3 regions of the Lysinibacillus sp. NPDC096382 genome follow, and region 2 is predicted to be linked to each of the others. Evidence: riboswitches for the same ligand, from Rfam matches in the RefSeq annotation. Region 2 holds a riboswitch; each other region holds the start of a gene.
What was found. A riboswitch is a leader RNA that binds a small molecule or an ion and turns the genes downstream of it on or off. The one in region 2 is predicted to bind S-adenosylmethionine.

Region 1 (10,874 bases), on a different contig from region 2:
GAACATTAATGGGTCAAAAATAATATCTTCAGGAGCAATACCCCATTTTTCTGTTAACAATTTATATGAACGTTCAGCAATTTCTAGCTTGCGATGTCGATCAACCGCCATGCCTTGCTCATCAATTGTACCTACAACTAAAGAAGCTCCATATTTTTTTACTAGCGGTAAAACAGCGTCAAAACGCTCCTCGCCATCCTCTAGGTTAATAGAATTAATGATAGTTTTCCCTTGAGAAAACTTAAGTGCTTCCTCAATTACTTTTTCATCTGTCGAGTCAATCACAAGAGGTACTTTTACTTTTTTTACAACCTCCTGCATAAAGCCACGCATATCCGCCAGTTCATCGCGGTCAGGATTTGCTAAACAAATATCGATCACATGTGCTCCATTTTTCACCTGAGCACGCGCGATTTCTGCCGCTTCCTCAAACTTCCCATCAATAATTAAATTTTTAAACTTACGAGAACCGATAACATTTGTCCGTTCTCCAATAAATAATGGACGCATAGAGTCGTCATAAACCAATGGCTCGATCCCTGATACTACATGACCATGCGTAACATCTGGTAATTGGCGCGGCTTTTCGCCCTTTAGCACCTCTCTGATAGCCGCAATATGTGCTGGCGTTGTACCGCAGCAACCTCCGACAATATTTAGCCAGCCCTTTTCTGCAAAGCCTTTTAGCTTTTGTGACAATGATTCAGGTGACTCATGATAGCAGCCTTCCTCATCCGGTAAACCTGCATTCGGGTAACAGCTAATATAGCCTGTTGAAAGCTCTGCTAGTGAACGAATATGATCAGTCATAAACTCTGGTCCAGTCGCACAGTTTAAGCCAACTGACAATGGCTTAATATGCTCGATGGAAATGTAAAAAGCATCAATTGTTTGGCCGGCCAGTGTCGTTCCCATCGGTTCAATTGTTCCGGATATCATCACAGGTAGCTCTTTTTCAGTTGCCTTAAAAGCACGAGATATCCCCAATGTTCCCGCCTTAACATTCAACATATCCTGACTAGTTTCTAACAACAGAACGTCCGCCCCGGCTTCGATTAATGACTTTGCTTGAACATAAAAGTTTTCCTCTAGCTCATCAAATGTAATTCCACCTGTAACCGACAGGGTTTTTGTAGTTGGTCCCATCGCTCCCGCTACAAAACGTGGCCAATCGGATGTTGACAACTCCTCTACTACTTTGCGTGCAATTTCTACAGCACGTTTGTTGATTTCTTCTGCCTTCGCACCTAGATCATATTCATTTAATACAAGTGGTGTACCCCCAAATGTATTTGTACAAATAATATCTGCTCCAGCCTCTAAATATTTTCTATGTACCTTTTCAAGCACATCTGGTCTAGTTAGCACAAGATTTTCATTACAGCCATCATATTCCTCTCCGCCAAAATCCTCTGCCGATAAATTTTCATTTTGTAGCATTGTTCCCATTGCGCCATCAAGAATTAATATTCGTTTCTCTAGTTGCTCTTCAATCATGTGCTTAGCCATTTATACTTACCCCTTTTTTCTTTTCATCCAATTGCTCAATAACTTTCATTAATTCTAGCGTCATATCATAGCGTAAAAATGGTGTGATGAGGTAAATACCATTGAAATATTCCGCTGCTACTTCTACTAATTCTTTAGCAATTGCAATTCCTTCTAGTGTTGCGCGTTCCTTATCATCACCACAAGCCTTCATACGTGCTAACGCATCATCAGAAAGTTTGATGCCTGGTACTTCATGATGTAAGAACTCCGCACTTTTATAGCTCGTTACTGGCATAATACCTATATAAATTGGAGTTTCTAAATGCTTTGTCGCCTCGTGAATTTCCACGATTTTTTCCTTTGTATAAACAGGCTGTGAAATAAAATAATCTGCTCCATGTTCAATTTTCTTTTCTAATCGAGAGACAGCGCGATCCAGTACACGTACATTAGGATTAAATGCAGCCGCTACAGAGAAATTTGCCTTTTTACGAAGCGGTTTCCCTGAGAACGAAACACCTTCATTTAACTGTTTTATTAATTGGATTAGCTCCATTGACGATACGTCATAAACGCTAGTTGCTCCTGGGAAATCGCCTACCTTTGTCGGATCTCCAGTAACCGCTAAAACATCATGAATCCCTAGTGCATTTAATCCCATTAAATGTGATTGAAGTCCAATTAAATTACGATCTCGGCATGTTATATGGGTTAAAGGGCGTATCCCGTGCGTTTCTTTCAGTAAGGCACCCATTGCGACATTGCTAATCCTTGGAGAAGCGAGTGAATTATCTGCCATCATGACTACATCCGCGCCCGCCTCATATATTTTTTTTGCGCCTTTAATAAAGCCTTCTATTTCTAAATGTCTTGGTGTATCTAACTCCACAATAACCGAGCGTTCACGTTTTACTTTTTCATGTAATGGCTCATAATTTGCTGGCTCTGCCTCACGAACAATCTCTATTTTTTCTGGCTTTGTATACTTTTCCTCAACCGGGGATAGCTCCTCTAAGTACTTTTTCGCTGCAGCAATATGCTTTGGTGTCGTACCACAACAGCCACCAATTAAACGAACCCCTTGATCACGAAGCTCTACAGCTGCTCGACCAAAATAATCAGCCTCCGACTCATAAACGACACGCCCATCCTCTAAATCAAGAAGAGAGGCGTTCGGATACGCTGACATAAATGCCTGCTTAGGAAGCTCTACCCCTTCAAATGCTTGGATAGTATGGTGAGGACCTAAGCGACAGTTAACACCTACGATATCAGCACCTAACGCTTCAAGTTCATGTAAGGCGTTATTTAAGCTCATTCCATTTTGTAATATTCCGGGTTCATGCATAGAAACTTGAGCAATAATCGGTAATTTCGTTTTAGCTCGTAGCATTGATAAAGTCGCTGTTAGCTCTTCAAAATCATAATAGGTTTCAAGTAAAAGGCCATCTGGATTTCCTGCAAGTAAAACCGTTGCCTGCTCATCAATGGTTGCTAAAATTTCCTCTAACGTTGCATCACTTTTTCGAATACCACGGATTCCCCCAATAGTACCCAAAACAAATTGCCCACCATCTGTTGCTGCACGTTTTGCAATCGTTATAGCGGCTTCATTATACTGCTGTACACGAGATTCTAATCCATAGCGGGCTAATTTTATGGCATTAGCTCCGTAAGTATTCGTCTGAATAATATCGGCACCAGCAGCTATATATTCTCTATGAATCTTTTCAATTAATTCAGGTCTCTGTACATTCATTTCCTCATGACAGTACTCCAAACCATAGCCGTATAAAACTGTACCAATTGCACCATCTGCTGTAAGAACATGTGTTTTTAACCTTTCAAGCAATCCCATAAAACTAACCTCTCTTTCTTTTTCTATCAATTATGCCTCGGCATAATTCGTCCTGAATTGGGCTTTGTGCTTTGGCCTGCACGCTGCAGGTCAGTTAGCCGTTATCGCATGGATGCGATAATATTAACCTACTATCCTCTAAGAACTCCTTGCCGATTCCGTGACATCCGCCGAAGGCTTTAGGTCAACATGAAGTTGGTCACTCAGTCGTTGCCACAGGACGTGGCGTTCTTAGACTGAGTTCCTCTATTTCGGCGGATGTTTGGACACCCGCCGAAAATAGTTAAAATAAAAAAGCCTTCTTTCACAAAAAAAGAAGGCTTTTACGTTTCGTAATTGTTTTCCTTCTCATCTTCGACACACGGTCTTCTGGATTTAGCACCTGACAATAAGTTGGTTGCTGAAGCTTCATAGGGCCAGTCCCTCTGCTTCTCTTGATAAGAATTTAGTATGAATTTTTTAAATAATTAAAAGAATCATATCGTTTACGAACGATTGAGTCAAGACTATTTCACTGAACAAAGGATAATTTTTACGAAATTTATAAAATTTTGATTTATATTAAACAATTACGATAGTTTTTCTACAAGTTCCTCACCAATTTTTTTACCATTTTGAATACACGCACCTATGCCTACTCCGAAATAAGAGCACCCCGCTATTGATAAGTTCGGATAGTTTTTCTCAAGCTCTTGTAAGAGACCTTGCAACGCTTCACGATGTGCCAAGTCGTACTTCGGCATCTGGTCGATCCATTTTGTCACGTCAACAATAGTTGGTTTTTCCTCAATCCCTAAACTTTTTCTTACATCCTCTAGAGCAACAGCTGCTAACCCTTCATCTGACATCAAACGCAATTTCTCATACTCAGGGTTAATGCTCTTATAAAAAAGCCGTACAAGTAATTTTCCTTCTGCTGAAGTGTGTTTCCACTTGCGGCTTGTCCACGTTGCTGCATTACAGATAACATCCGAATTATGTGACACAATATAGCCTGTTCCATCTGCAGGTAATCTATTATCGGGAACATCAAATCCTAAATAAATCGTAATGGCGGATGCAGTATTAAATCGTTCAAAATAGCCGTTCAAAGATTCATCCTGTAATAAGCTTTGTACCGCTTCATTTGGCAGTGCCAATACAACATGATTCGCTTCAATCATTTTACCGTTTGCTAACGTAACAGCGTATAGATTCTCCTGCTTTTTAACACTAGTAGTAGCAATCCCTTTTATAATTTCTACATCCGTTAATGTTTCTTCAAGTCGATCAATTAGTGACGATAAACCATTTTTAAATGAAATAAATTTTTTATTGGCAGCTTTCACAAATTGTTCCCTGTTTGCATCGAAACCTTTAATAATACTACCGTAATCGTTTTTGTAATCGATTAAATACGGTAAAGTAGAAGCAATTGAAAGTTGATTTAAATCTCCAGAATATACACCTGCAAGTACCGGTGCTATTTGGTTTTGAACAAGCTCTTCACCTAAATAATACGTTAAAAATTCACCAATCGAGCTTTCCTTTGTAAACCTTTCATTCGGCATTGTTAAATCCTTTAACACTTCTTTTTTACCTTCCTCTGATACAAGCGTACTTTCCTCGAGAGATTGTAAGCTCATAGGAATACCGAACGTTGAGTCTGCTGGGATGGCATGTAGCTCATTATTTGTGTAAATATACGAAATACCTGTTTCGTTATATACAAGATTTTGTTCAAAATTTAGTTCCTCTACTAACTCCATGACACCTTTATGACGCGCTACAATAGAATCTGCTCCAGTTTCCATGATGAATCCTTGTTCATATGCAGAGTGAAGCTTGCCACCAAGGTATGTATTTTTTTCAACAAGCACAAGTTTTACATTTAAGTTTTTCTCCTGAACTTGGCGTTGTAAATAATGCATCGTACACAATCCCGTAATTCCGCCACCTAATACAACAACTGTTTTCATATTAACCGCCCCTATTTTTAGTTCTTTATTTAGTATAAACTTTTTTTATCGAAAATTACGTTAAACCCTTTACAAATTTAGCAAAAATGGAGCTATCCAACACATTGGACAGCTCCATTTTTTTTATATTCAAATAACATATATTCGCTAGAGGCTTTTACCTCCATTTCGGAAATTATCTATTAACAGTTGATATAGTGTTATTTGTGCCCTAAAGTATGTATCGCCTTAATAGGAAACAACAATTTTCTTTCCTTTTCTCTTCATTAATTTAAATTTTGTGCAAAGCTAGCTAATTTTCCAGCTGAATTTTTCACTTCGTTAAAGGCAATACCTAATTCACTTAGTACTTCTGCTATTGCTTGTACTTCTTTTTCCATCCGACCATTTTGGTCTTTCGCCTCGGTCATAGCTTCTAATATGTTAGTAAATTGCCCTTCCGTTTGAACCATATTTTCCTCACCAGAGGCTACCTCTTCTTGAATATTACTAAGCGAATGGACAAGTTTATCTGTCCGCTCATTCGTTTTATGTAGTAACGTTGCTACCGATGTGACAGATTCCTTTGTTTGGATCGATAGTTTTCTCACTTCATCTGCAACAACACTAAAGCCTTTACCCGCTTCTCCAGCACGAGCCGCTTCTATTGCCGCATTTAAAGCCAACAAGTTCGTTTGATTAGCAATGTTCGTCACAACATTCATAATCGATTCCATTTCCTTTGACATATCTGCCAACTGTGCAATATTTTCGTCTATATCATCAAGTGAGCAAATAATAGTATTCATATTTTGCGATTGACTCTTTAAGCGTTCACGACCTTCTAATGCCTGACTCTCAGCCATAGTCGACACTTGAAGTGATTTTTTCGCTAGTTGTTTAATTTCCTCTGATTGTCCACTTAAGCGGTGAAATGAATTATTCGTTTCCTGAGATATTGTGGCAAGACCTTCCGAAGACTTTACGATTTCTTGCTCTATCGCTTCTTTTCTATGTTCCATTTTTTCATGAAGTTGCTCAATTGTGTGCTCAAACGCCTCTAAAACCAATTGTTGCTCAAAATTGGAAATTTTCGAAATGGCTCGAATTGTATTAAGCTGATCTATTGGATGAATAACATGTTCTTCAACCAAGTCAATAAATGACGCTGTTAAATCTTGAAACGCACAAATATACCATTGTGTTTTAAGCCCAATATGGACATGTACTTTAGCAATCTTTATTCGTCTTTGATAAAATTCATTATCAATCTTACCATTAAACATTTCAATAATATGACGTCGTAATGTAATTTTCAGCTTCTCCACAGAACTATGTCTATTAATAATATCTACTAAACTATGTTCAGTTCCAATCATTTCATAAAATCGATTAACAATATTATCAATATTGCCTTCTACAAAAGGTTGAAAGGCTTTTAAATATTGTAAATCCTTCTTTGTCAATTTGAGCAAATCAATTTGCTTTTTTATTGAATGGCAATTCACTATATCCATTTTCACAGTGTATTGCTTTAAATCTAACGCCGTTGTCTTTCTCTGTTTTTGAAAAATCACACATTTACCCTCTTTCATGCCGTGTACTTTTGAAAAGCTGAGAAAAATCTAATTTCGTCTACCAAAAATATGAAAGATCAGGAAGATTCATCTCCAACTTTTGGTAATAAGCCATCACACTACTTAGAACGCTGATTTCTGCTACGGGCTACCATCAGCTAAAAATAGCAATCTTATTACTAGCTATTACTACTAACTACTCTTTCAAAATCACTCATATACATTATACACTTTATAAATAGCTGTCAATTTTCGGATATACATTTTTTTCCTTAAATTATATAAAAAGTCCCTGTTATCTAACCTATTATCTAAAGCAATAAAAAAGCTACCACAATACTTTTGGGTAGCCAATTTACATCATCTCTATTTTTTATCCTTATTTTTTTCCGAGTTTTAGTTTGAAGTAATTACCTCTTTGTTATATTAATATTTTTACAATCATTCATTCGTAGTGATATAAACCTACGAAATACCCTCAATAAGAACTTAAGACCTGTATACAAAACGTTAATAATCGAATCTAAATACCTGTTATTTTTTAATAAAAAATACTTATATTCCTTTCAACTCTTGCAGTAAAATTGCAGCCTCCTCACTTCCTGCTTCTGCTGCAAGTCCATACCACTTTATTGCCTCTTTAATATTTCTAGCTATTCCTTCTCCTTTATTGTAAATGTGCCCTAATTGTAATTTAGCTTCCGAATCCCCTTGCAGAGCAGCCTGTTTAAACCAATGAATACCCTTTTCAATATTACGTATACCTGTTAACCCTTGGCTCCAAATAAAGCCCAAATCATAAAAGGTATCGACGTGATATTGCTCTGCAGCTTTTTCATACCAAAATAATCCACGGTTCGCATCTTTAGGTTGCCCTAACCGTCCCTCTAAATAGATTCCTCCAAGCCTGTATTGCGCTTCGACATAGCCTGCTTCAGCGGATCTTCTATAGTAGCTACATGCTTGCTCCTCATTTTTGTCGATTCCTAATCCCTGCTCGTAAATAATTCCAAGGGTAAACATTGCCTCTGCCACACCTTGTTGTGCAGCAAAGTCGAACCACTTCTTCGCAAGTACCAAATTTTCTAGTACTCCCTCACCGTTAAAATACATATCTGCTAAATTATTCGCAGCATCTGGATGCCCCTGCTTTGCTGCAGCCTCATACAATATAAAAGCTCTATTATAGTTTTCTTGAACACCTAGACCTTCAAAATAAAAATTACCAAGTGCATATTGTGCATCGGCATTTCCTTGTGACGCTGCTAACTCAAACCACTTTATTGATTTTTCTGGTCGGAAATATTCGCCGTCAATTACGCTATAATATTCGCCAAGCTGAAATTGTGCATCTGTATCCTGTTCCTCAATGGCATCTTTGTATAAGTCAATAATTTCCTCATGATCTAGATCTTCTTCATCAAACGCCTCAACCTGTTCATTTTGGTGAATAAAATACCATTCCAATATATCAAGTACATCATCAACAACTTCATTGCAATTGGATAACCTCTCCAGAGAAGAAATTTGCCAAATAAATATATAGATAGGGAGTGGAATTGCATCACGCAGTAAATCATCATATTCAGCTAAAAGCGTTAGCACATTCTCCTGTACTGACTTCGTCTGTTCTGGATGTATAATTTGTAAATGTCGTTGTTGATTCTTTTTCAACAGTCCTTGCACAACTTGATATAGTATTTTGTGCAAGGTTGCTAATTGTACTTGTTCAACTGTTATTAAATTAATGTTTTGCGCAAACCATGTATCATCTGTTTGCGTGAGCTTTTGCAGAGATACAATTCGCTCTTTATTTTTTTTTGCTAAAAATTGCCCATACATTCATTTCCCCCCTTGCACTCTATCTTGCCACTATTATATGGAAAACAGCTCTAAATTGGTTACACATATGCTCTCAAGATTAATCCAATAAACAATGTAATGAATAAAAAGACAGTGACATTCATCCATTTATACATTTCTAATAATCCGATAAATTCACGAGTAAATGCATTAGGTACATAGTAAAAGGCCGTCTTCGAACCAACACCTTGTGCATCAAGCTTCGCCTTTTTTGCATAAATACTTGCACGAAAAACATGAAAATTATTCGTTACGAATATGGATCGATATTTCTGTCCTTGAGCATGCTTATCCATAATTTTTTTAGAGAATGCCATATTTTGTTCCGTATTTGTTGATTGATCTTCCATTAATACTTTTTGAGCTGGTATTTGATGTTCGTCAACTATATATTTTTTCATGGCATATGCTTCTGATACTTTTTCATCATGCCCCTGTCCACCTGAGACGATAATGTAAGGTCGTTCACCATATTTTTGAAATTGCTTTACTGCCTCGTCTAAACGGCTAGCTAAAAGTGGTGGCACCTTATCTCCTATTAGTCCTGATCCTAATGCAATAATATAGTTTGGCTCATACAGGATCGGCGTAAAATGATAGAGAGTCGCATAGGCCATTATGCTTGTGTATAAAAACATTGTATAGCCAAAAACTAAAAACGCATAGAAGAAAAGAATGTGCCAAATTTCATGTTCGATTTTCATAAAAATTACAAATACATACCAAATCATCATAATAAAAAAGCACAAGCCAAAAACAGCTAACAATAGATTACGGACTTTACGGCCCTCTTTTTCAAGTAAAACTTTACTATTAAAAAACGTAGCTATCGATAAAATAAACATCATACTGGGGAAACTTCCTAGTATAATGACTATACCCATCTTCGACACAATCCCCTGCTCATTTGGGAGAATTACAGGATGACTAATTATTATTGTGCTTAAAATAAACAACCCTAAAAGGCCAAGAACTACTGCATTGAGAAGACGTCTTTTTTCCGATACATATAACAGTAAAAAAAATGAAATTAATAGTAATAATGTTGAAATCATCGTCTCACTCCTTTCTTTTTATCTACAATTTTTAAGGTTCACCTTATAACGCTGAATTGTTTTCCGTTCCGACTGAGCGCGGCGTCCAACCTCCACTGCAATCAACAATATACAGCATACATTATAAGTAGTGCATGCATAAAATTGGTGATAACACAGACACTTCTTGTTCAAATTTGATGCTATCTCTAAATTGATCGAAGCGTTTATTTTATTTTTCGAGAAGATTCATGTAAAATTACTATTAAGAACTAGTTTAGACAAAACTAAAAATTATATTGGAGGAATACAAGTAATGAAAAAAATCCTTGCTGCTATTTTTGCAGCGACACTTATGTTTGCGTCTGTTGGAGCAACATTATTCATCTCAGATACACCAACTGCAGAAGCTAAATCCTATAAGTCAGGTAAAAAAGGTTTCTCAAACAACAATAATAACAACAACTCAAATATCCAAAAATCTCAGGATAAAACTAAAGACCAAAATAATGCAACAACAAATAAAAATAATACAACTTCTACAAACAAAACGGATTCAACAGCTAAGAAAGGTGGGTTCTTCTCAGGCGGCCTTATGAAAGGCTTAATGCTTGGTGGCTTAGCTGGTTTATTATTCGGAAGTCTTTTCAGTGGTATGGGTATGCTTGGTAATATTTTAGGCTTATTAATTAACGTTGCAGCCATCATGATTATCGTAACGCTAGTTATAAAAATTGTTAATATGTTTAAAGATAAAAAACGTAAAGAGGAAGCACAATGGCACAAATAATTAATGAGCAAGATATTATAAATGCAATTTGTTTATCACAGTCCTACTATAAAAACATTCGCCCTGAAGATGTACTTGTAGAACTAACATACGACGATGACACAGGCTTTGGTGCAGAAATTGAAGTTAATGGTCAAATCGAAATGTTCGATACAGCCGCAATGATCGGTGCACTACGTGTATGGATTAAAGATGTCCTACATGGTGACCCTTTTTCAACAGGCATCGAACTCGTTCTGGACGACGAAGAAGGTATTATTGCTAAACTATCGTAAATAAGTAAAAAACAGCGGTTCAATAAATCTTAAAGATTTATTGAACTGC
Region 2 (10,874 bases):
CTACTGGCTTCACATAAGTATTACCGTGGATAACATCTACCATGCGCTTCATTTCTACTTGGAAATCCTTTAAAGTAGTTTCATCATAGGCATCTAATGAATTAGACAAGCCTTCCTCATTAATCCACACACCATGCAATACATACAATGGTTTATCTGGGTTTTCCTCATTGTATTTAGCAAGTGCCCGATAAAAACCTGGCGGGTGTAATGTATAGACACGAATCGTATTGGCATTCATCTCAGCAATTTGACGGAACCAGCGATAGTACTCTTCTTCCGTAATTGCGGCCTCGCCAGGGAATGCTCCCGGTTTCCCCATGCCGATATTAACGCCCTTAAAGACTAGTGGCTCCCATTTCCCATCGTGTAAGACTTCAAATGATTCACCTTGAATACGTGCATTATAATTTTGTTTTTCATGATTAACGTTTTCTTTCACCTCTTTCTGCTCAAACGTTTCAAAAATTTTATGCATGACTGGTATATAAATCGACCAGTAAAATGAACTATCTGCATACTTTTCAGCATATTTATAAATAGTCGGTAAACCCTTTATTTTATAAAGGTTCGGTACCCGTGACATATCGTTGAAATCTCCAGCAAAGTAATAGCTTGTAGTGTAACGTTTATCCTGTGAAACGATAGCCGCAAATTGCTGCGGAATATCGTTGTCCTTTAATAGTTTTTCTCCATCTTTTGTTAAGTCCCATTTATAATTAGCAAGAGCATCCTCCGCATATTTAGGCGTGATAATATCAAACCAATAGCCATATTCTGCACTAGCGGAGGTATGAAAGAATTTTTGCCCTTCTTCAGTAAATTGCACCTGAATACCTTCTGTTTTTACATGCTTGTCCAGTTCCAGCACAATGAGCTTTTCTGTAATTTCATTAAATAGAAGAAAGCCACCGCCCTTATATGGCCAATTATCACCATGTTCATCTATGACCCATTGCGGGATTTCTGAGTTTTTATGATAATCAAGCTCATCAAAATAACGCCCAATCCATCCAGACCATGATATTCCTAAATAGTCCTGTAGCTCTTTTCTAACTGCCTCTGATGTTGGTGACGCAAATGTATTGTATTCAGCTATAAGCATACTTTTCTTGTTGCTTGCTAAACGACCTACTATTGATTGCCATTCTTCCATTTCTAAGCCACCAACAATTTTTTCTGAGCGTTTACCTAGACGCTTTTTTTCAATTAAATCATCCTTATAAACACCATACGTATCTGCCAAATAAATAACATCATAATTGCTATAGTCGGTCGGAAACTTTTTTTCAGATACTCTTTTCGTTTTATCATTCGGAATCGTACCATAGTAATTCTTTTGTGCATCATATGGTTGATGATCAATTGTGTATTTATAATGGTTTAAAAACCAATTCACACCTAAATGCTCTCGATATGTTTCGTTCGAAACCGTTTTATCTAGGATCGCGACGTTCAGCGGTTTTTCATCGCTCAAATACCACCATGCTATAGGTGTAACAATGAGAATTAGAGTAGCTATGACCCCTATATATATTCGCTTCATACACTTTTCTCCTTTTCAGCAATACCGACACGCTTCATATTGCCCCAATCGCTTTTTCTTAGCACAAACCGAACTAATCCTTCACAGCGCCATAAAAGAGTGAGTGGTCGATACCAAAAAATTTCAGTAAATGCTAAAAGTATCATTCGTAATAGCTCTTTCTTTCTCGGGTAAGTGTTCATTGTCCATGCTTCGAATAGTATAGATGCAATTGAAAAAATAACTCCATAAATAACGAAGAGCAGCAACAGTATTACCGCTGCTTCATAATAGATTTTCCCTAAGAAAAATGCTACTACGATATAAATATAACCACCTAGCTCAACAATTGGACCTAGGCATTCTACAAGCCAAAAATAAGGCAATGCAATAAACCCTAACAAGCCATATTTTGGGTTGAATGTCATCGTTTTATGCTTCCAAAGACTTTCGAATAATCCTTGATGCCAACGTCTACGTTGATTTCGCAAAACCCCTAATGTCTGAGGTGCTTCCGTCCAGCACACAGGATCTGGTACAAATTCAATACGTTTCTTTTCTTTTTTCTTTCTTATCAAACGGTGAATATTCACGACAAGCTCCATGTCTTCTCCAATAATATTCGTTGAATAACCGCCCGCTTCCACAGCCCATTCCTTCGAAAAGACACTAAATGCTCCGGAAATAATAAGCACAAGATTGAATTTACTTAAAGCGATTCGCCCCATTAAAAAAGCTCGCAAATATTCTATTATTTGCATGATGACTAAGTAGTTATTCGGTAAGTGGGTTGCAGTAACAGCACCAAGCTGCATTTTCGCTCCATTGGCAATTCGAATATTTCCACCTGCCGCAATCACTTCACCATTAGATAAAATAATCGGCTTCATTACACGAAGTAAGGATTTTTCATCTAAAATTGAATCACCATCAATAGAGCAAAAATAAGGATATTGCGAAACATTGATCCCTACATTTAATGCATCTGCCTTACCGCCATTTTCTTTATCTACTAGAATACAATTCTGATAGATTTCTGATTCATAAATTTGTTTAACTTCTTTTGTAGGGATATTTGTACGAACAATTTTATCAACGGGTTTCATTCGGAAATGCTCGATGACAGTTTGCAGTGTAGTGTCGGTAGAACCATCGTTAATAATGATAATTTCTGTTTGCGGATATCGTAAATTCAACAATGAATAGACTGTATCTACAACTCCAACCTCCTCGTTGTAAGCAGGGACTAGTAAGGATACTGGTTTTGAGTAGAAGGCATCGATATACGCATCATCATATTCTGAGGGATCTAATTTATAGCGTTTGCGTAAATCTAGCATGGCAATTACAAACATTGCGCAATACGAAACAATAACGAATAACATATAAAACATAATAATGCCGCCAAAGAACCACGTACAATAATCTAACATTAATTTCATTTGATCCCCTGCCTTCTGACTACTGTTTCCTGTGCCATTTCAATTGCATATTGGTCGTTTGAAGACTCCATAAATTGCTGTAATTTTGCAATTCCTTCTCTATTTTCTGCAATTGTTTTTGCTGCCTGTGATCGTACCCACCAATTTTCATCTTCAAGAAGCTGTTCTAAATAAGCATAGGTATATTCTAGCGGCACATGCTTAAAGATTTTTGCAATCATTAATCTTACTTCCCACATATCTGATGCCACAAATGGCACATAAGGATCGATTTCATCAATGACACCAATTTCGTAAAGACCCTTTAATGCTCTTATTTTTATTTCTGGTTCCTCATATGTTAATAGCTGTTTTAATTTCTCAATATATTGCATGTTTCTTTTGACAGCTGCAGTATCAATTACAGCGTATTGAATATTTTTCGCCCAGCTATTAAAGTCTTCAAACAATCGAATAAATACGGAATCCTCTAACAATACAAATAATCTTCTATATTCGCTTTCAGAATAATGAATGCTCAATTCTTTAATTTTCTCGATAAACAATTCTTGTCGGAAGATAGAGTATATTTTTAACAACTGAAAATATTCTTCCTCCGAAATTTTGGCTTTCTCGAATTGTTGACAAGTATCTAATAATTCATCTATCTGTAAATCAGCAATTCGATATAAAGCATTCATCCTAATGCTCCAACGTTTACTTGCTAAATCCTTTTCATAAAACTTTTTTAAATAGCGATTAGAAAACTCTTTGATTTTATGTTCAACTTTTTCATTCGTTATATTTTTCAAATACGATGAAAAGATTATTTCGATAGCTGCTACTTGAGCTCTTCCACGGGGTACAAGCACAATAGAGAAATTTTCATCATTGAATAAATAGTTGTACCAGTGCTGTGAATAGTTTTGTACATAAGTATCACGTGTTTTTGCAAAGCGAATCTCCCACCCATGTTGCAAAAGTAGATATATCGTAAATAAAAATAACATGACTAATAAAACAACGATGACCGTTAAAAGAAAAGAAATCGATAGCTCGATCATAGCCAAAACCTCGCAAATGTGCTCCTGATTTTTGCTTCTAACAAACGTAAATTAAATGGTTTTACGATAAATTCATCGACTCCACCTTCATAAGCATTAAGTGTCGCCCCTTCTGAGTTTCGTTCCGACATCATATAAATGATGAACTTTTTCTCATTCGGCATTTCTCGTAAAATGTGCAAAATTTCTAAGCCATTTTTACGTGGTAAAATATCGTTCATGACAACTAAATGCATATGGCCTGTTTTATAGGTTTCGGACTGTAAAAAACTATAGCCATCTTCATAGGTAGCAACGTCTAGCGTAAAATGAGGAATGTCTAAGTGAGTGAACGTTGTTTCTAGCACTTTTCTAAAGATTGCACTTTGTTCAATAATACTAACCTTTACTTGTTCCATCGATTGTACACTATAATCTGTAACCTGTTCTATTGACCAAATCTGCTGTTCATCATCTGCTAGTTTTTGCTTATTCTTGTCTAACAACGTTTCAAAGTTAGCGCTATTATTTCTTATTTCAGTAATGGAGGCTTTTAAAGCTATTTGCTGATATTCCCTTTCTTGCTTAAGAATTGCAAAAATCCGTTTTAAAAACGCCCTTACTTCAACTTCACTACTTTGCAGAAAAAATATTCCCCAATGTACGCCATCCGCTAATTGGAAAAGTAAATCTGTTTTTCGTATTTTTGATGTCAGAAAAGCTGAAATTTGATGATTCACTTGATTACGTTCTATATCAGTTCCTTGTGAGGAACTAGCTAATTTAAAAAAGACTGCCGTCATTGTTAAACGCGAGCGAATAACACTTTCACGTAAAATTTCAAAATAACCCTTCACCTCATGCTCCTGCATGATGTCTTCTGCAATGATTAATTTATTCATTTGTGTTCACTCCAGTGATGTAAGAAATATTTCATTCTCCTCTATTATTTTTCTATCATTTTTTTGATTTACAAACACAACAACTATAGTAATAAATATTACTTAACAATTACTATATAAAATATTTGGTAAATCAGTCACCTTTAAAATATATTATATTTTTGTCATGAAATACAAAAGAAGACTTCTTTTGAAAAAAAGTTATATTTTTCTGACGAAAGACCACCCTTCTTTAAACAAGAAAAAAAGTCCCTTTAAGACTGTAACAATATAGTATTTTTTTGACATGCATTATGAAAGGTGACAGCAGTCCATAGAGGATATTGAAGCAAATGGCCACGGAAAAGAACCCGGAGTGAACATCAACCTTTGTTAATCTATACGCATTTATTCTTTTTCCGACAAAAAAAAGGATATGTAAGCTTTCATGCTTACATACCCTTTTTTCGATAAATTCCAATTATTTAACTGGTACAACTGAGCCTTTCCATTCTTCAATAATGAAGTCTTGGATTTCTTTAGATTTTAATACTTCTATTAATTTTTTAATTTCAGGTTTTGTTTCATCACCTGCACGTACAGCGACAATATTTACATATGGAGATTCTTTATCTTCAAGAGAAATTGCATCTTTCAATGGATTTAAGCCGTTATCGATTGCAAAGTTCGAGTTGATTAGAACCGCATCACCTTCATTATTTTCGTACATTTGTACAAGCATTTCAGGCGCTGTATTTGCATCGAATTTGAAGTTTTTAGGGTTTTCTGCGATATCTTTTATTTCTGCTGCTGTTTTATCAACACCATCTTTTAATTTAATTAAGCCCTTAGCTTCTAACAATGAAAGCATACGACCGTGGTCTGAAACTGAGCTAGAAAGTAAAATTGTTGCCCCCTCTGGAAGATCCTCAAGAGATTTATATTTTTTAGAGTAAATTCCGATTGGTTCAATGTGAATAGCAGCAGCATTTACAAAGTCATAACCATTCTCTTTCATGCTAAGCTCTAAGAAAGGTAGGTGTTGGAAGTAATTCGCGTCAAGTTCGCCAGATTCTAAATGTTGGTTTGGTAATACATAGTCTTGATATTTTTCAATTTTAAGATCGATGCCTTCTTTAGCTAAAATTGGTTTTGCTTTTTCCAAAATAATAGCATGTGGTGTATTCGAAGCACCTACTGTTAATGTTACATTTTCTTTACTGTCACTATCACTAGATGATGAGCTTGAGCCTGTTTCTTCTTTTTTACCAGCACCACAAGCGGCTAGAGCTAGTACTAATACAGATAAAAATAAACCTGTTAATAACTTCTTCATTTTATTACTCTCCCTTTTTACTTATATTAAATATGTTAGCGGTATAAAACCGAGATAACCAAATGTTTGTAGTGTGATGCTCTTTTTAACGTTTATCTGTTTTCGCTGTAATGAAGTCGCCAATCCATTGAATAATAAATACTACTATTAAGATTAATATAGTCGCCATTAAAGTTACATCTGAGCGATTACGTTGGAAGCCATCTAAGAATGCTAAGTTTCCTAGACCACCTGCACCGATAATACCTGCCATCGCAGTATAACCAACAAGCGCTACAGCCGTTACAGTAAGACCAGAAATAAGCGCTGGTAACGATTCGGGAATTAATACTTTCCAAATAATCGTTGACGTTTTGGCACCCATTGAACGAGCCGCTTCAATAACACCTTTATCAATTTCGCGCAAGGCAATTAATACCATTCGTGCATAAAATGGTGCAGCTCCAATAATTAATGCTGGTAAAGCCGCGTCTGCGCCACGAATTGTGCCGAGTAAAAATTTCGTAAATGGAATTAATAAGATAATCAATACGATAAATGGGATCGAACGGAAAATATTAACGATTGATCCTGTTAAAAAATTCACAATTTTATTGGCCCATAGTTGGTTGGGACTTGATAAAAATAATAAGATTCCAATTACTAATCCAAGTATAAATGTGATGACCGTAGAAATTGTTGTCATGTACAATGTTTCATACGTAGCGTCCCACATTTTTTCCCAGTCGACATTCGGAAAGAGACTAGTTAGCATTTGCAATCACCTCCGTTTGTACTTCAACTGTATTTAAGTAGCTAAGTGCAGCAGCAACATTGGCCACTAAGCCATCAATTTGCACAATAAGTGTACCGTACGCTCCATTTTTCGTTTGCGAAATATTACCATGTACAATACTTACTTCTACATCAAACTGTTTCACAAGATGTGAAATGACAGGCTGCTCTGTTTTTTCTCCTACAAAGATTAGCTTCACAAGTTGTCCATTAGGATAATTTGCTTTAATTTGTGCCACAGTTTCCTGTGTTTCCTTCGTATCTGTAATTTGAGAAACGAATTTTTTCGTAATGGCCGCTTGTGGAGCTTGGAATACTTGTAATACTTCACCACGTTCTACAATTTCTCCAGCTTCCATAACCGCTACACGATGACAAATCTTACGAATAACGTGCATCTCATGTGTAATTAACACAATCGTTAGACCTAATCGTTCGTTAATATCGACAAGTAGATCAAGAATAGCATCTGTCGTCTCTGGATCGAGTGCGGATGTTGCCTCATCACATAACAATACCTCTGGATTATTAGCAAGTGCACGAGCGATACCTACCCGTTGTTTTTGTCCCCCTGATAGTTGTGATGGATATGCTTTTTCGCGCCCTTCCAAGCCAACTAGTGCAATCAATTCTTTCACATGTGCTTCACGTTTTGCCTTTGGCACACCTGCGATTTCGAGTGGGAAAGCGATGTTTTCTGCAACAGTTCTAGACCAAAGTAAATTGAAATGCTGGAAAATCATACTTACCTTTTGTCTAGCATCCCTAAGCTTTTGCCCCTTTATGGATGAAAACTCTTGATTGTTAACCGTCACCGTACCAGATGTAGGCTTTTCTAACCCATTTAACAAGCGAATCATTGTACTTTTACCAGCGCCACTATAGCCGATAATGCCGAAAATTTCACCTTTATTAATAGAAAGGTTGACGTCTTTAACTGCTGTTAATTCGCCATTCGTAGTTTTGTATTTCTTCGTAATATTTTGAAGATTAATCATAGCGAATTCTCCTTTTCTCATATCAATTATGCCTCGGCATAAGGTCACTCAGTCGTTGTTGTTGCTGTCGCTTCGCTTTCGCACAGATAAAACCGTGTTGCTGTCGCTTCGTTTTATCGCCACAGGACATGGCGTTCTTAGACTGAGTTCCTCTATTTCAGCGGATTTCTTTTGTACCGAAAGCGTAGTGACAGGTACAGGTGTTTGGACATCCGCTGAAAGAAGTTAAAAAAACCCCTTCACTTATAGACAAGTAGAAGGGGTCACGTAACTTATACGCTAAACCGTTCTCTCATCTTTCAAAGATAAATCTTTGGGTGATTTGGCACCTTTTCACGTTTGTGATGGTTGCTGGGCTTCATAGGGCACTTCCCTCCGCCGCTCTTTATAAGAGTTCGATATATTTATTGTTTTTTTAATATATTTGTTACTTTACCACGCGATTAATATTCCGTCAATTAATTTTTTAACAATTCGTATAAATACGGTACAGATTGAAAGGCATAAACCTTTGCTGTCATTTCTCCGCCTTCATATACGAGTAAACATGGTACACTTTCGATTTTATTATCATAAGCTATTTGCTCTATAAAATTTATATTCGCTTTACCAACCTGTAGTTGTGGCAACAATTGTTCAACAACCATCATCATTTTCGATGCAACTGCGCACGTTCCACACATTGGCGTATATAAATAAAAGGCAGCCTTTTCACCGGACTGGATAGCCGCGTTCCACTGCTCTATTGACCATTCTTCCATCTTTTTCACGCAACCTTACAAAATATACTCATTATGGATTGAGAAATGTGCACGAAGCAATATCGCCGCTAACACTTTCCTCGGAGTTGTCTCAACTTCCTTATATGTTGGCATCGTCCGTAAATGCTCAGCCTCTGGATAATGTCTGTCCATTAATGCCCGTAGCTTATTACCTGATGTATCTGCATCAAAAAATGTATAAAGCTCACAACCCTCATATGGATCGAGTAGCTCTTCTAATTGATGCACACCAATTGTACCATTTGTACAAAGTATTTTTACGTCTTCATTTAAAATAGGTTCGATTTGAAGTTTATCCGATCGGCCTTCGACAATTAAGCATTTTCCCTCGAACATCACGCCACCCCCATTTAGACATAGCCCTTATAATTCATTATATCAATAAACCTTGTCGTTGATACAGTTAGATACCTATTAATAAAGGAATATACTTGCATTTACTTCACCAACTATAGTGGAAGAATGAATGAGGATAATAAAAAACGTCGGTAGTTTCCGACGTTTTTCTGATTAATTTAGCCTCGACATAATTGCGTCCGGAATCGGCTTTGTGCTTAGGCATGCACGATGGCCGACACGATGTCGGTCATTTCGGTAATGCCACAGGACGTGGCGTTTTTACCGATGCAGGCCAGTTAGCCATTATCGCATGGATGCGATGATGGCTAACATCCTTTAAGCACTCCTATCCGATTCCGTGACATACGCCGGAGGCTTTAACTTCTTTTAGTTGATGTTTGGACACCTGCTGAAAGAAGCTAAAGGCTTGTCTTATTCTGCAATCATTTCTTCGTATTGCTCAGCTGTCATAAGCTTTTCAATTTCTGAAGCATCAGCAGGCTCTACTACGATCATCCATGCTTTTTCATATGGTGATTCATTAACGAATTCTGGGCTATCTTCTAAATCTGCATTTACTTCAACTACTGTACCTGAGATTGGTGCGTATAATTCAGAAACTGTTTTAACAGATTCTACGCTACCGAATGGATCATCAGTTTTGATTTCGTCGCCAACTTGTGGAAGCTCAACGAAAACGATATCTCCAAGTTCAGCTTGTGCGAAATGAGAAATACCGATACGTACTTTACCATCTTCTACTTTTACCCATTCGTGCTCTTCAGAGTAACGTAAGTCTTTAGGTGTGCTCATGCAAAAAACCCCTCCATAAATATGTAATATATTCATTTTCAGTGTGCCATACTTCTACCATAAAAACAAGAATCAATTATGCCTCATTCATCTCAACCATATAGAGGTGAAGACTTCTGACCTGACGCTTCGCTTTCACTACATACAACCTTTACTGAAACAAGTTACAAGCGTCATTTCCAAGCTTGCTCAAAATCTGATTCTTTAAACCCTAAAGTAACTTTTTTTCCATCGGTTACTATCGGACGTTTAATCAACATACCATCTGATGCCAGCAGTTCAAGCTGCTCTTCTTCAGTCATTGCAGCAAGTTTATCTTTCAAGCCAAGCTCTCGATATTTCATACCAGAAGTATTAAAAAATTTCTTTAAAGGTTGTCCACTAGCTTGCCATAAGTTTGATAATTCGTCCTTTGTAGGTGGTTGTTCGACAATGTGTACCTCTTCGTATGAAACCCCATTGTCATTTAGCCATTTTTGAGCTTTTTTGCAAGTAGTACATTTCGGATATTGAATAAATTGAATCGTCATTTATAGGCTCCTCTACTATCATTTTTAGGAACTACATTTTCAGTGTATCCCTCATTTTCTGTAGTATACCATCATAACCATTACGAACCAAAATGAAACTCCTCATGCTAACCGTGGGTTAATTGGAGTTCCAGGCCACTAGCATCCGATGAGCCGCAACAAAAGCGCAGAGAGTGGCTAGACGCTCCAAAATGCCGAGCACCGATAAGATACTAAGAATCGCTGATAACATGCCAACAATCGCACAAAGCGCCCAGTCGGAACGGAAATCAACCCCTCGTTTTGCCAAAGAGCTACACTTTTATTTTCAACAAACAAAAAAACCTAGCTATCACATCTCGGATAGCTAGGGTTATTTTGCATATTAAACTACAAATTTTTCTGCTTCAATTAATTTAACAGAAGCTTCGCGTTTCTTCGCGATTAAGTTGT
Region 3 (10,874 bases), on a different contig from region 2:
CTATTAATCGAGAGAATCCTTTTTTCGCCTCGGCAATATCTCCAAGTCGGAGGCTTAATTCGGCATGTAAATATTGAATTCTCTCTCCGCCCTCTTGATTGGATGCAAAAGATTTGCTGTAAAAATCTCTAGCAGCAAAAAGGTAGCGCATTTCCGATTCCTCATCATTTTTTAAGCGATAAAGCCAGGCTATTTTTAAAGCGAAATTGGCCATAAGAAGTGACTCTTCCATTGATGCTCTTGATACAAGATAAGCTAATTTAAAGCTTACAATGGCATCATCAATCGTACGTTCCTTACAGATATCCATTGGTCTTTGTAGCTCTTTTATGTACAGCTCATCAATAAGAAGCATGAAAGGCCCATATGTTCTTGTCATAGACTTGTGGAAAGCATAGCCACAATGTGGACAAACGGCAACTTCATACAATAACGGGTTTAAACCTTCGTAAACTGGCATGAAGTCTGTTTGCTCTTCGATAATTTTATAACGATTAGGGCGTACTTTATATGTGGTAAAATGCTTTTTGCAAAACTTGCAATCCACACTACTTTCATAGTAGTAAATGTTAAATGCCATAAGAATCAACTCCTTTACATTCAGATGATTAATATTTCTTTTGTTCTATTTATATGATGGATAGTATCGTTCAATATATTTAATTTAATTACCTCTATATTAACAATTCTATGCTCTTTGGTATACTCCTTTAGAATTATTGAAATAAAAATGTTCATTACTTTCTTAGTTATTTGAAATTTCGATATGTACCCGTAATAGTGTTTATCGGTGTAGTTGGAGTAAGTTATACGGTTGGCTTAGCTTGTCATAAAACGTACAAATGTTTCATTAACTATTAATTTTTTTATTATCAAGCTGCTGTATAGATAATAAGACCTATATATAATTTTGATATAAAGATATTTCTTCATGTAAAATGACAAGTATATTGATTAGGGAAATATAGGATTATTGTTAAGCAACGAAGAGGAGTCACCCAGGCACTCGCCTGTAGTGGAAAATGACATTTATATCAGGTGATCGGAGTGGGGGTGGGCGACTTCTTGGAGATCATCGTCACAGGTATTACCCCGAAGTGGGCCATGTTATGGTGAGTTTCCCTAATCGATATATCTAATAAAATTATGTAAATCGGTAAGGAGAGAACGATGGATTATAAAATTGTATTCTTTGACGTAGATGGAACGCTTGTAAATTATGAAGATGGTCGTATTGAAGAAAGTACAATGATCGCTATTGAGCAATTAAAAAACAATGGAATTCATATTGTTGCAGCTACAGGAAGACCTTTATCAATGTGCCAAGGTTTAAGAAGCATAGGTATAGATACGTTTATTACCGCTAATGGTGCCCATGTTAAGCATCAAGATCAAGTAATACATAAAATTCCTATTGCAAAGGAAATTGTCCACGCAGTTAAGGCTTTTGCTGAAAACAATAAACAAAGTCTTTCGTTTTTTACAGAACAATTATCGATGAATAACGTCCAAGAACAAGAGACATTAAAAGCCATGCAAGAAACATTATCTTTGCAAGAGTTTCCCGTTATTAATGAAGATATTTTAACGCAAGAGGTTTACTTAATGTGTTTATATGGCAACGAGGATATTGAGAAAAGGTATACTTTAAAATTCCCGCATTTATTATTTAAGAGGTGGCACCCTTACATTACAAATGTTTTGCAACATGATGTTTCCAAATCTATTGCTGTGCAAGCTGTACTAGATTATTTCGACTTGAGTCCAGAGGAAGCACTTGCTTTTGGTGATGGAGATAATGATATCGACATGCTGGAGCAGGTTGGCTTTGGTATTGCAATGGGCAACGGTAGTGAAGCATTGAAAAGTGTCGCTAATTATGTAACGAAAAAATCAACAGAGGACGGTATTCATTATGCTCTACGTAAGCTGCAAATAATTTAATTATTTGAAAGTAAAATATGAATCAACCAGTCACTAAGCAGTCACTAAGAAAAAACTATAGTTATGAAGCGCATTTTTTTACGATCCAACATGGATGAATGTTTTCATGGAGAAAATGTATTTAATCCATAATACTCATAATGTTGTCTCCTTTGAGTTATTATAAAGCTAACTATTAAAAATTATTACGCTTTAGATGGGGTGGATTTATGGCGCATCACGTACAATCTCTTATTGAACATTTTGGATATTTTGGCATTATTCTTATCCTAGTTGGGGGAATTGTCGGTCTGCCACTTCCTGATGAAATATTTTTGACATATGTAGGGTATAGCGTATATCGTGAAACTCTTGCACATATTCCAGCTTTAATCAGCGCTATGATAGGCGCAGCCGGGGGAATTACCCTGAGTTACTATATAGGCTATAAATTCGGGCTACCTTTATTACGAAAATACGGTTCGAAAGTCCATATTACAGAACAGAAAATTGATTTTACTAAAAAATTATTTGAAAAAATTGGACCAATATTATTATTAATAGGGTATTTTATCCCTGGTGTACGTCATCTTACTGCATATATTGCAGCTATTAATAATTATCCTTATAAAAAATTTGCTTTCTTTGCTTATATGGGAGCAGCTTTATGGACATTTACTTTTATCACTTTAGGGAAGATACTTGGAGAGAAATGGCATTATGTTGAGTTATATTTATCCCGCTACAGTATTTATGCTATAGTATTGTTCATCATCATTATGTTCATCATTTATTTTGTTTTCAAAAGAAAGAATTCATCTAAATAAATTTAACTTCTTTCAGCGGGTGTCCAACATCCACTGGCCTAAGCACAGAGCCGATTCCGGACGTAATTATGCCGAGGCATAATTGATAAAAGGTCTGATTCAATATTTAGTTATCTATGGTGAAATATTTATAATCAAACCATTAAAAGGTATTACATTTTAATAATGTAGTACCTTTTTTATTGCAGTTATATATAAATATCTATGGTATTATAAGTAATATTATAATCAAAATATTAGTATGGGAGGATATATATGGGGTGTGTTCAGGTGTCTTCAAAAACATATAGGGATAATACAGGCAGGAGCATAAACTTTCCTACTCTTCTAGTTGAGTATAATGGAAAGACAATGTTTTTTGAGCAATTACACAGATATCAAATAAAGAATCATAGTAAAAGCAGAAGTTGGCATAAGAAGTTAGTACAAGCTGTTGGACTATTGCTTGATTATATGGAAGCTAATCAGGATTATTATACTTCCCCAAAAGAATTCTTTGATACATTTACGGAGTCTGTTTATTCAGGAACAATAAATGAAGAAGGGTTAGACCCATCGGGACTTTATTGGTTACCAAAAAGAGTTAAAACAGCGAATATGCTTTTATCTGCCTTAAATGGTTTTTCAGATTGGTTATATGAAGAATATGGAGCTGTTCAATTAAATCCTTGGAGAAAAGCCACAAGATATGAAGAACGACTTAACTGGATGGCACAGATAAACAAAAGTCACAACTCATTTCTAGGGCATTTAAATGATGTTCATAAAATCGCTGAAACTGCAAAATTAGCTCGTAATACTGTTAGAAGAAGAAGTCCATACTCACCAAAAGGAGATACAAAAGCCTTCCCCGAATATAAAACAAATGACCTCCTATGGGAAGGGTTTAAAAATACAAGAAAGAACTATGAATTAGACCTTGTTGACCGTTATAACTGGCGTGATATTGCCATTACTATCCTGATGCACGGCGGTGGACTTAGACATAGTGAAGTATTTCATCTATGGGTACAGGACGTCTTCCCTGATCCTGAAGACTCTAATCTTGCTGTGGTACGAATCTATCATCCAAGCGAAGGAAGACCTCCACAGGATTTCAAGAATCCTACTACTGGTAAATATATTACAGACAGAGAAAGCTATCTGCTATTAAAATATGGTTTACTCCCACGCAACATGTATTCTGGTCAGGACAAACGATTTGCAGGGTGGAAAGAGCCAAGGCTTGATAATGATAAAGATAAATATATGCAGATTTACTGGTTTTCAAAGGAATGGGGATACATTTTTATGTATGTATGGAAAATGTATATGGCAAAAAGGTTAAGAGATGGCATTAAGGATACTCACCCATTTGCCTTTGTCTCGCATTCTCCTAAAACACTAGGAGAAATGATGCCACTTAGGACTCAGAGGGAGTCTCACGAAAAAGCAGTTGAAAAGATTGATTTGACAGTCGGAAAAAAAGATGGAACTACTCCACACGGACATAGACACGCATATGGTCAAAGACTTAAAAATGCCAAAATACCTGAACGCATCATACAAATTGCTATGCACCATAAATCTATAGATTCTCAGAAAGTATACACAGAGCCAACAGTTGCAGATGTTACAACTTCACTAAATAATGCCACTGCTTCTTTGGATAATGGTTGTGTACTTCCAATGCAGACTGAAATTGATGAATGGATGAATGAAGAAACTAAACAGCAGAACAGATACAGATATAGGAGAAAATAAATGGGAAGAATAAGCTATGAGAATGATTTTAAGTATAAAATGATTGAAGAACTTTGCAACGGTAAATCAGCAAAGGATATTCAGCGAGAATATGGTGTTAAAAATTCTACTGTTATTATATGGCTCCGAGATTTCATTAAAAACGGAGCTTTTGGTGATAATACATTATCGCCAAAAGAAAATCTGATGCTTGAACAGTTAAAGGAAAAAGCTATAAAAAGAGAAATTGAATTAAGGCAACAAGGAACGTCTACTAGTGAAGATTTCGAATGGCTTTTAGAATATGATTCTAATTTACAGCAATGGAATGAATATGCCACGGAATGGATAAAAACAGTTGTAAGAAGCAAATCCGTAACACTTTCAGCTCTATCAAGCAGCTTCTTTAAAAAATATGTTATTCCCTATAACATCACTAGGTCTGTACAGGAGTTCATTTCAAAAGAATATGACACCCCAGATTTTTACGAGATTATTTTTGCAGAAAGAAAATCACGATCCTACGCTTTAGCAGAAGCAAAAAAGATTGTTGAATTTGTTGACTAGATTATTGAGGAAAAGTTTTCAGTTGAAGATGATTTAGGAAACAAACTTATTCCAGCAGAATTTAAAAATCCTCTAACAAAATACTTACCAGACTATGTAAAATCATCGCAACGTAATGAATCTGATAAGAATGTTCTGCCTTATAGGTACATAAAAGACCTTCGTAATATACTCTGCCCTCCAAATGCAACCTGTTTTAAAGACTTGAAATTTGCACAAAGTGTAGGTGATTCAAATACAGGCGGTGATTGGTTCATTGTTGATGAGTCTGTTATTGATAAAAATGACCCAGACTGTGTTTACAAATTCAGAAAAACTTCCAAGTATGAACAGAGAAAAAAGGGACTTTCTGAAGAAGTATATGAGATGTGGTTTCCGGGGACTACTGTGTCGCTTTTGACAAAGCTCCTTCTACCTTTAAGAACTTATCAGGTGCGTATGCTTGACAGTGGAGAAATGGATACTTATAAGTATGTGCAGTCTATTCGAAATGTGGCTGGAGAGTGGATCAAGAATGATTCACATTTAAGTCAGGGTACAGAAAAAAATCCTTTCGAAAGAGGTGTTTAAAAGATGCTATTCCTTATGCAATCGGGCGGAAGAAACTTGAAGAAATCGGGTTTGAGAATGAGTTTGTTGATGAACTTAAATCTGTGACTTTAAACAGTAATTTATTACCAATATAGATAGTTCTACTATTGATTAAGAATAATCTAAGCATTGGAGGATATATGATGGAAATGCAACCAGATGAACTGTTCTCAAAGCTTTACGAGAACGCTTCTACAAGGAAAAAGAAAACATTAGAACTCATACATAACGCCTGTAAAAAACAGTCCGAGTTTGACATAAAAGATTTTTCTATTGGCACTATAGCTAGACTGATAGCAGATGATGGCGGTCCAAGTGAACAGGCACTTAGAAACAAAAATGCCGAGGATTACAGAGTTTTGATAAGCCAGTGGGCTGAATACTATAAAACTACCACTAAAAAGCCTAAAAAAGAAAAGAGAACAACCGTAAACGATGATATCTTAGCAAGTATCTCCGAACCAACAACAAAGGCATTGGTTGGTATGCTTATGGCAGAGAATAAAAAGCTCAAAAGAGAAAACTCTTTGCTTAAAGAACAAACAACCTTTACGATTGATATGCGTCCTATAAACGATCTAAGCAAAAATAAGGATGTCGTTATAGTCGAGCCTTCTTATAATCTGACAGATACCGAAATAGATGCTCTTAGAAATGCCATATCAAACGAATTTATGAGCCATCAGGGATGGACTACCGATAATTATGGCAGAGTTAAAGAAGACGGGATTCAGATATATAAGGCTGGATATGTAACTGCCATACAAAAAATTCTTAATGGAATATAAAAGTAGCTTTAAAATAAAGTTTGAACAAAAACACCTCGTAAATCCTTACACTAAGATTAATAAGAAGCATCATTTTGAAAAAAGATTAATCAAAATGGATGCTTCTTTAGCATTTTTTAGTTTGCCTATTATAAAAAAGTTTGATCATTTTCTACAGCGGTACTTCATAATCGCGCCCGATTGTTGAAGATCGTTTTTCTTATTGAACTAACGCTCTATTCGTTAAGTGTAACTCTTCACAATTACTTGATATTATATAGGTGAATAGAAAGATAAATTAAAATTAGTTTAGTAGTTGTAAAAGTAGGTTATTTATATTATTCTCTTATAATTTTTCGAAAAGGAGAGTTTATGAAAAAGATTATTGTTTTTGTATTAACGATATTTATATTATTCTCAGGATTCGCAACACAAAGTTATGCGTTGTCAGATTCGAAATCTGCGGCAATACAAGCGTTGCTAGATGATGCCTCTCGTATATCAGGTGTGCCGGGAATGTCAATCTCAATACTTGCTGATGATGAAGTGTTCTACTTTTCTTCAGGGTATGCAGACCGTGAAAAGGGGTTGTCTGCAAGTGAAAATACACTCTATGAGTTAGCTTCGGTCAGTAAAGCTTTTACCGGTATGGGTATTATGCTGTTGGAAGAACAAGGGCTGCTCTCAATGACTGACCCTGTCCAAAAATATTTACCTTGGTTTACGTTAAAGTATCAAGGGAAACCTGTTGATATGCAAAGCCTTACACTAAATAACTTTCTTCACCATACCAGTGGTCTAACAAATATTAGGCATACTCAAAATATTCCACAAGGCAATACACCGGATATGTTGCAAAAGACTGTGGAAATGCTCGTAGATGCTGAATTGGCGTTCCCTCCCGGTGAACAGTATAACTATGGAACCGTTAATTATGACGTATTGGGTTTGGTTATTGAGATTGTGTCGCGACAAAGCTATGAAGACTTTATGAGGGAACAGGTATTTCAGCCGTTAGGTCTTCACCAGACGTATGCTTATAAAGAAGATGCTCAAGCCACTGGACAGTTGGCACAGGGCTACCGTACTTCCTTTTTTATGACAACTCCATTTAAAGCTCCGGATTATGCGGGGAATAAACCCGCAGGCTACATCATTTCTAATACAAAAGATATGGCGCGTTGGATGGGTATACAGATGGGTATTGTGCAGGACATACCCGAAATATTTCACACGGTTATCGAAAAATCACATAGGGGTGATATGTCTGTTTCGGCTGTCAACGATATGCATTATGCGGCAGGCTGGTCGGTAAACGCCGACCAAACGATTATAGAACACACTGGGGGCAATCCAAATTTCAGAACCGAAGTAGCCATACTGCTAAATGAACGAACAGCCGTCTGCTTGCTGAGCAACGGTGCAAATACCAATATAAACCTGGTACTAAAAGTTAAAGATATATTAGACGGCAATCTAACTCAGTCATATGAAATAAGCGGCACACAGCTTTTGGATATCACTTTGTCGTCTATCACAATTATTCTTTGCCTATTGGCCGTTTTGTTATTTCTCTTAGGATTACGCAGAAGGAAAACGAATGAGCGGCAGCCAATGACAAAAAAGAGAATAATCGTAACAATTATTTTCCTGATCGCTACGATTGCCCTGGGTATACTGTGCTGTGCTTTAGATTGGTCAACGATACTTATTTGGCGAACATATAGTGTTCTTACAGCTTTGATTTCGTCAGCATTATTAACAGCAAGCATTACATGGTTTGTATACACTCACCGATAAAATACATTGCTCCCAAGATAAGCAAAATGTTAAGTAATTAAATTTCAATTTATCGGTATGCTTAATTTGAAAAACATAAGACACTTCGGTGTCTTTTTTAATATCATCGACAATTTTCCCAGCCAAACCTAATTACTATTACTTCCACTAACTTGTTCGTTCGGAATAAGGATTTTTAAACAACTATATTATTTTTTAAATGACTTTATTGTAAATTAAACAACAATATTATTTTTGCACAAGCGTCGTTAGGTAACATTTCTTAAAAAGACTGTTATTCAACAATCTGGCCCGATTGTGGAATAAGAAAATTATCTATCTTTATTAAAAGACCACAATAAAAAATACATCCATTATCTCAATAAAGATTTAATGGATGTATTTTTATATACAAATAAAAGTTTGATTATAAAGTTTTATTATATATAATCAAACTCAAATCCTCTAAATATAAGGTCTAGTTTTATTTTATTATACTATTTACCCTATATTAAGCGTACTTGAATCAGACCTTTTGCTATATTACGGTAATATTGCAAATGAACGGACAGGGAATCCAGATGCTTTTTCAGGCTTTGGCACGATATTGAATATAGCAGCGCCTTTTGGAGGTAGCTTATCTAAATTTTTCATAAGCTCAATTTGGTAAGTATCTTGCTCTAGCACAAAATATTCGCCGTCTAATTTTCCATTTCTACGGAAATCTGCTGCTGAATCCGTGTCAAAAGTTTCGTGGCCAATAGCACTTACTTGTCGTTCGTTGAATAAAAATTGTAACGCTTCTAATCCCCAGCCAGGAATATGATTATTGCCATCAGCGTCTTTGTTGCTGAAAGATTCTTTATCTGGCCAACGTTTACTCCAATCGGTACGGAACGCAACAAAGGTACCTGCTTCAATTTCCCCATTTTCAGCTTCAAAGTCAAGAATATCTTGAACACTTAACGTGTAGTCGTTATTTACGTCGGCTTCCTTCGATTTATCAATAACGATTAGTGGTAGTACTAGTTCTTTTAGCTCCAATTCATCTAGATAGCGTGTATCTCGCACAAAATGGATAGGTGGGTCGATATGTGTTCCGTATTGCCCTGGGAAAGTGAATTGCTGTGCAAAGAAACCATCATCATGTGAAAATAATGTTTCAAATTTAGCATCATCAAACATAAAGAAATGTGGAGAATTTGGACCAAATGTATGCGTTAAGTCTACCCATTTTTTTGATTTCAATAGTTGAATTGCTTGTAAAAGTTCGTTTGCCATACTATTTCCCTGCTTTCTTTTAATTTTTTTGAATGCAACAATAAAAAAAGAGTCCTCCTTGAAGAAGAGGACTCTCGTGCAAAGCAACTGAAGTAAGTCTTCTCATCTTTCAAGGCAGAATTTTGCCAATTGGAATTAGCACCATACCTATAGGCTGGTTGCTGAGACTTCATAGGGCCAATCCCTCCGTCTCTCTTGATAAGAAAATGCGATATAAGAATTTTCAGAAATAATGTTTACAAACACTTTAGCATATTTTTTTATAGTTTACAAGTTTGATGGGGATACAAGGTTAAAATTCATAATGATGCTAAAGGTAAAAGAAAGAGGCCCTCTTCAAAGGGCCAACTCTTCACCAACCTAAAATTAGTGTTAGCTTACAACAGCTACTTTCAGTAAATGTTATACGAAATCCATCTGGTGTATAGGTAGTTTCGAATTTTACAGTAATGCCTGTTGAGGAAATTAACTTTTCAACTTCGGTTTTATTTGATTGTTGTGCTGCGTTCATAAGATCATGTGCAAATTGCTCGGATTCATCAATTTTATCCGTAAGTAACTGTGCTTGCTGCATAATAACCTTGATCCGATTCGCGGAAGTCTTTAATTTCTTTGTATTGACGATTGGAAATGGACTTCTATTCATTGGGGTTGTCGGCATTGCTAGATGGCTGGAAGGGTGTTGAATTGTTGGTTGATTTGCCATTACCCATGCCGGATAATAATTAGGATAGACAAAATACGGATAAGGATTGTAATACAACTAAATTCCTCCTATCCTATAGCTGATACAGTATCTTATGTGCAATATAGACTTTCGGTGTTAACAGCTGATGCTTTGAAAATCATGAGCAAAATGGGCTCGAGTGGAATGAAAAAGAGTATATATCAGGTTCTTTTGGGACTCAGTTCTCGGCATTAGAATTTTTCAAGGCCTATTTTGACGATAATTTCCTTAAAATGGGATAAAAACAAGAAGGAAGCCTTATGTATGGTTAAGGCTTCCTTTCATTAATGTTATTCTAGAGAAATCTATTGTTTATTTCTATCGAAGTGTAACGATAGGAAGGTAGTAACTGCGGCAATCATCACCATACCGAATCCATATATAGGAGTATGAGCTAATGATTGGTGGCTAACAATAATTCCTCCAATGTATGATCCTAGAAAAATACCAATGTTAAAGGCCGAAATATTTAATGCTGAAGCCATTGAAATAGCTGATGGTGTATATTTTTCTGAAAGCTGAACGGCATAAAGCTGTAATCCTGGTACATTCATAAACATAAATAGCCCCATCATAAAGACCATTATTAATCCTATGATTGATGATTCTAAAAAGAAGTTGATGCCGAGTAGTGCTAATGCTAATCCTATAAAGATAATAAAGATAGAGCGTAAAGGGTTACTATTCGCA

Region 1: linked by a shared signal. The riboswitch ahead of ACIQZA_RS22895 (bifunctional homocysteine S-methyltransferase/methylenetetrahydrofolate reductase) and the one ahead of ACIQZA_RS11065 (methionine ABC transporter ATP-binding protein) in region 2 are both predicted to bind S-adenosylmethionine.
Region 3: linked by a shared signal. The riboswitch ahead of ACIQZA_RS10100 (cyclase family protein) and the one ahead of ACIQZA_RS11065 (methionine ABC transporter ATP-binding protein) in region 2 are both predicted to bind S-adenosylmethionine.

The regions. Positions count from the first base shown of each region.
Region 1 covers NZ_JBIWFC010000024.1:29,820-40,693, reverse strand. Annotated here, with positions in the region: gene metH (methionine synthase) at 1-1,509, opposite strand, end outside; gene ACIQZA_RS22895 (bifunctional homocysteine S-methyltransferase/methylenetetrahydrofolate reductase) at 1,502-3,349, opposite strand; SAM riboswitch class I at 3,695-3,793, opposite strand; gene ACIQZA_RS22890 (protoporphyrinogen oxidase) at 3,919-5,307, opposite strand; gene ACIQZA_RS22885 (methyl-accepting chemotaxis protein) at 5,574-6,863, opposite strand; gene ACIQZA_RS22880 (SEL1-like repeat protein) at 7,419-8,705, opposite strand; gene ACIQZA_RS22875 (YdcF family protein) at 8,765-9,781, opposite strand; gene ACIQZA_RS22870 (hypothetical protein) at 10,077-10,550, shown strand; gene ACIQZA_RS22865 (DUF2653 family protein) at 10,538-10,825, shown strand.
Region 2 covers NZ_JBIWFC010000006.1:104,310-115,183, forward strand. Annotated here, with positions in the region: gene ACIQZA_RS11035 (hypothetical protein) at 1-1,546, opposite strand, end outside; gene ACIQZA_RS11040 (glycosyltransferase family 2 protein) at 1,543-2,967, opposite strand; gene ACIQZA_RS11045 (HEAT repeat domain-containing protein) at 2,964-4,010, opposite strand; gene ACIQZA_RS11050 (response regulator) at 4,007-4,891, opposite strand; gene ACIQZA_RS11055 (MetQ/NlpA family ABC transporter substrate-binding protein) at 5,352-6,206, opposite strand; gene ACIQZA_RS11060 (methionine ABC transporter permease) at 6,292-6,960, opposite strand; gene ACIQZA_RS11065 (methionine ABC transporter ATP-binding protein) at 6,950-7,978, opposite strand; SAM riboswitch class I at 8,268-8,372, opposite strand; gene ACIQZA_RS11070 (thioredoxin family protein) at 8,437-8,739, opposite strand; gene ACIQZA_RS11075 (toprim domain-containing protein) at 8,755-9,096, opposite strand; gene gcvH (glycine cleavage system protein GcvH) at 9,532-9,912, opposite strand; gene ACIQZA_RS11085 (arsenate reductase family protein) at 10,086-10,442, opposite strand; gene ACIQZA_RS11090 (acyl-CoA dehydrogenase family protein) at 10,807-10,874, opposite strand, start outside.
Region 3 covers NZ_JBIWFC010000005.1:161,847-172,720, reverse strand. Annotated here, with positions in the region: gene ACIQZA_RS10140 (DUF2225 domain-containing protein) at 1-580, opposite strand, end outside; gene ACIQZA_RS10135 (Cof-type HAD-IIB family hydrolase) at 1,171-1,944, shown strand; gene ACIQZA_RS10130 (DedA family protein) at 2,154-2,750, shown strand; gene gmtY (gamma-mobile-trio recombinase GmtY) at 3,006-4,493, shown strand; gene ACIQZA_RS10120 (hypothetical protein) at 4,494-5,039, shown strand; gene ACIQZA_RS10115 (VPA1269 family protein) at 5,040-5,609, shown strand; gene gmtX (gamma-mobile-trio protein GmtX) at 5,771-6,418, shown strand; gene ACIQZA_RS10105 (serine hydrolase domain-containing protein) at 6,770-8,197, shown strand; gene ACIQZA_RS10100 (cyclase family protein) at 8,720-9,457, opposite strand; SAM riboswitch class I at 9,557-9,662, opposite strand; gene ACIQZA_RS10095 (YuzC family spore coat inner layer protein) at 9,810-10,220, opposite strand; gene ACIQZA_RS10090 (MFS transporter) at 10,490-10,874, opposite strand, start outside.